Regions from separate parts of the Cellulosimicrobium sp. NPDC055967 genome, predicted to be linked through region 1. Evidence: predicted binding sites of a transcription regulator. Region 1 holds the regulator's gene; the other holds the start of a gene.
What was found. Region 1 encodes HspR, which represses chaperone genes until heat shock. Its sites were predicted from a motif close to AAGTTGAGTCNNNNNGACTCAACTT; they were not measured.
Positions count from the first base shown of each region.

Region 2: a site for HspR is predicted at 1,269-1,293, ahead of clpB (ATP-dependent chaperone ClpB). Genes of this name have one in related genera too.

Region 1 covers NZ_JBHJYJ010000020.1:45,971-48,167, reverse strand. Annotated here, with positions in the region: gene ACFC2L_RS18640 (DnaJ C-terminal domain-containing protein) at 16-1,008, shown strand; gene ACFC2L_RS18635 (heat shock protein transcriptional repressor HspR) at 1,046-1,555, shown strand; gene ACFC2L_RS18630 (phosphotransferase family protein) at 1,578-2,197, opposite strand, start outside.
Region 2 covers NZ_JBHJYJ010000001.1:616,414-618,610, reverse strand. Annotated here, with positions in the region: gene ACFC2L_RS02635 (LppM family (lipo)protein) at 1-1,051, opposite strand, end outside; gene clpB (ATP-dependent chaperone ClpB) at 1,346-2,197, shown strand, end outside.

The sequences.
Region 1 (2,197 bases):
CAGGAGGGAGGCGCCGTGACCGGACAGGACTGGATGGAGAAGGACTTCTACGCCGCGCTCGGCGTCCCCAAGGACGCCGACGACGCCACGATCAAGAAGGCCTACCGCAAGCTCGCGCGCAAGTACCACCCTGACCAGAACCAGGGTGACGCGGGCGCCGAGGCCAAGTTCAAGGAGATCGGCGAGGCGTACGCCGTGCTGTCGGACGCCAAGGAGCGCGAGCAGTACGACGCGATCCGGGCGATGGCCGGCGGCGGTGCCCGCTTCTCCGCGGGTCCCGGCGGCGCCGGGGGCGCGGGCTTCGAGGACGTGTTCGGCGGCATGTTCGGCGGCGGCGGCCCGGGCGGCACCCGGGTCCGCTACTCGACCGGCGGCCAGGGCGCGGGCGGCTTCGAGGACATCCTCGGCTCGATGTTCGGCGGCGGGGGAGCGCAGCAGTTCGGCGGCGGTCCCCGCCCGCGGGCCGGGTCGGACGTCGCCGCGGCCACGACCCTCCCGTTCCGTCAGGCGGTCGAGGGCTCCACCGTCACCTTCACGGTCGACGGCCGCAACGTCACCACCCGCATCCCGCCGGGCGTGCGCGACGGCCAGAAGATCCGGCTGCGCGGCAAGGGCCGCCCCGGCATGGCGGGCGGCCCCGACGGCGACCTCGTCGTCACCGTCCACGTCACCCCCCACCCGGTGTTCTCGCTCGACGGGAACAACCTGCGGATCACGGTCCCGGTGACGTTCCCCGAGGCCGCGCTCGGCGCCACCATCGCCGTGCCGACGCTCGACGGCTCGACTGTCAAGGTCAAGGTGCCGGCCGGCACGCCGTCGGGGCGCACGCTGCGCGTCCGGGGCCGCGGCGTGAAGACCGCGAAGTCGACCGGCGACCTGCTCGTCACGGTCCAGGTCGCCGTGCCGCAGAAGCTCTCGAAGGCCGCGCGCGAGGCCGTCGAGACGTTCGCCGCCGAGACCGCCGACCAGGACGTGCGGGCCGACCTGCTCCGCCAGGCCGCGGAGTGACCGGCGCCCGGAGCGCCGGCTCGGGAAGGAGGCCCGGATGACCGCGTACCGCACGGACGACGCCCAGACGGGTCCGGACGTGACGCCCGACGTCGACCAGGACGCGCCCGTCCTCGTCATCTCGCAGGCCGCCGCGCTCGCGGGCATGCACCCGCAGACGCTGCGCCAGTACGACCGCCTCGGCCTCGTGGTGCCGCGCCGCACCCAGGGCCGGGGTCGGCGCTACTCGCTGCACGACATCGCGAAGCTGCTCGAGGTGCAGCGCCTCAGCCACGACGAGGGCATCAACCTCGCGGGCATCCAGCGCATCCTCGCGCTCGAGTCGCGGGTCGAGCGCCTGGAGCGCCGCATCGAGGCGCTCTCCGCGCGCGTCGAGCCCGGTGGACGGGTGTTCGCGGCCGCCGCGAGCGGCGACGTCGTCGTGGTGCCGCGCGGGCGCAGCGTGCGCCGCGGGGTCGAGGAGGCGCTGCGCGAGACGCTCGTCGAGCACGGCGAGGCGCGCGCGCTCGTCATCTGGCGGCCCCGGCACGACGACGCGGGGTCCTGACCTGCGGCGATCCGCCGTGCGCTCAGCTCCGGCGGGCCTCGCGCGCGACGAGCGCCACGGCGGCCGGGACGAGCGCGACCTCCGAGGGGTCGAGTCCGGGGTCCGCGGCGCGGGTCCGCGCGGCGGCGTCGAGGTGCCCCACGAGCGCCGGGTCGGCCAGGTGGAGGAACGCGTCCAGCAGGACCCGTGCGCCGGGCGCGAGCTCGTCGTCCTCGTCGGCGGCGACCTCCGCGAGGACGACGGCGGTCACGGCGAGGTCGAGGCCGGCCGGTCCGAGCCGGGCGTTCGTCCAGTGGAGGACGGCCGGGCCGTCGGCGGTGAGCACGACGTTCGCCGGGTGCAGGTCGAGGTGCAGGACGCACGGATGCCCGCCGGCGGTCTCGTCGAGGGCTGCGGACGACGGCGCGGTGAGCGCCGCGTACGCGGGCTCGCCCCGCGCCGGGGGCGGGACCGCGTGCAGCGCGTCGTGCAGCGCGACGAGGGTCCGGGCCGACGCGGCGAGCGACGTCCGGCCGCCGAGGATCGACTGCAGGAGCGTCGGGCCCCGCAGGAGCTCCATGGTGAGGTCGCCGTCCGTCGCGGCGTCGACGCGCGGGGCGGGGAAGCCCGCGGCGCGCACGTGCCGCATGACCTCCGCGGTGC
Region 2 (2,197 bases), on a different contig from region 1:
GCGGCGGGGCCGGCGGCTGGGCGCCGTACGGGCCCGGGGCCGGGGGCTGCGCCCCGTAGCCCTGCGGGGCCCCGGGCTGGCCGGGGTAGGCGCCCGGCTGCTGGCCCGGCTGACCCGGGTAGCCACCCGGCTGCTGGCCCGGGTACTGACCCTGCTGTCCGGGGTAGCCGCCCTGCTGACCCGGCTGCTGCTGGCCCGGGTAGGCGCCCGGCTGCCCCGGGTACTGGCCCTGGGGCTGGCCGGGGTACTGGCCGGGCTGACCAGGCTGACCGGGCGCGGGGTAGGCGCCGGGCTGGCCCGGGTAGCCGCCCTGCTGGAAGCCGGCCGCCTGGCCGTCCTGCGTGCCCGGCTTGGAGCGGAGCACGAGCCAGAGCACGAGGCCGATGATGCCGAGCAGCACGACGCCGCCGATCACGAACCACAGCCACGCGAGAGAGCCCGAGTCCGACGAATCGCTCGCGCTCTCGCCGCCGTCGGGTGCGGTGGCGCCGTCGGAGTCGGTGGTCTCGTCCGAGCCCTCGTCGCCCGTGCCGGCCGAGCCGCCCGCGACGGCCGAGCCGCGCGCCGTCATCTCGTTGACCTCGCCGACGACCGGCGTCCACGTCACGGTGTTGCCGTCGACGGTGCCGTTGGACTCGGCGACCTCGCCCGGGAAGGTGATGGCGACCCTGATGTCCAGGCTGTCCATCATCTGCCGCGTCATCTCGTCGCCGGCCGCGTCGCCGGTCTCGGGGTTGAACTCCTCGCCCGTCATGTCCATCGAGCCGCTCACCACGTACTCGTCGCCCTCGCGCGTGACGGAGATGGAGTCGGTGGCGCCGGTGTCGAGCTGGGAGATGGGCTGGTCGGCGTACGTGATCTTGGTGCCGGTGTAGCCGTCCTGTGCGTACGGCTCCTGCGTCGCGCCGTCGGGCAGGTCGGACTCCATCTCGGAGCCCATCTGGTCCCACATCTCCTGCGGGTCCATGTCCAGGGACTGGGCCATCTCGTCGGAGAACGCCATGACGACGCTGCCGTCGAACGTGTCGTCCTCGTTGAGGGTGATGGCCATGTCCATCCTCATGCACCCCGCGAGGAACAGTGCGAGGGTGGCGAAGAGGGCGCCGAGGCCGAGTCGTCTGCGCAAGGGTGAGGAGTTCACCGGCCCAGCATGTCGCGGATCGTCGCCCGAGGCGAGGGTCGAAGCCGATTTGAGACGGAATGCGTCCGGGAGTTCATCCGCTCCGGACGACGGACCGTCGAGAGGTCGGGGACGGGGCTGACGAACTAAGTTGAGCGGAATACACTCAACTTCGGAGTCGTTCCACTGGTCAGACCATCTTTCGAGCACCACACCGGAGCACCCATGGAAACGAAGTTCACCACGATGTCGCAGCAGGCGATCGGCGAGGCGATCCAGACCGCGTCGGCCGCCGGCAACCCGCAGCTCGAGCCCACGCACCTCCTCGCCGCGCTGCTCACGCAGGAGGGCGGGGTCGCCGTCGGGCTCCTCGACGCCGTCGGCGCGGACAAGCAGGCCGTCGGCCAGAAGGTGCGCGCGGCCCTCGTCGCGCTCCCCACGGCGAGCGGGTCCGCCGTCGCGCAGCCGACGCCGTCGCGCGCCACGTCGACCGCGCTCGACAACGCCGCGAAGGAGGCGCAGGCCCTCGGCGACGAATACGTCTCCACCGAGCACCTGCTGCTCGGCATCGCCGCGGGATCCTCGCAGGCCGCGACGATCCTGCAGCAGGCTGGCGCGACCGCCGAGGCCCTGCGCTCCGCGCTGCCCGCCGTCCGCGGGAGCGCGCGCGTGACGAGCCCCAACCCCGAGGGGACCTACAAGGCGCTCGAGCAGTACGGGACCGACCTCACGGCCGCGGCCGCCGAGGGCAAGCTCGACCCCGTCATCGGCCGCGACTCCGAGATCCGACGGGTCGTGCAGGTGCTCAGCCGCCGCACCAAGAACAACCCGGTGCTCATCGGCGAGCCGGGCGTCGGCAAGACGGCCGTCGTCGAGGGTCTCGCCCAGCGCATCGTCGCGGGCGACGTCCCGACCTCGCTCCAGGGCAAGCGCCTCGTGTCGCTCGACCTCGCGAGCATGGTCGCGGGCGCGAAGTACCGCGGCGAGTTCGAGGAGCGACTCAAGGCCGTCCTGGAGGAGATCAAGTCCTCCGACGGCGAGGTCGTCACGTTCATCGACGAGCTGCACACGGTCGTC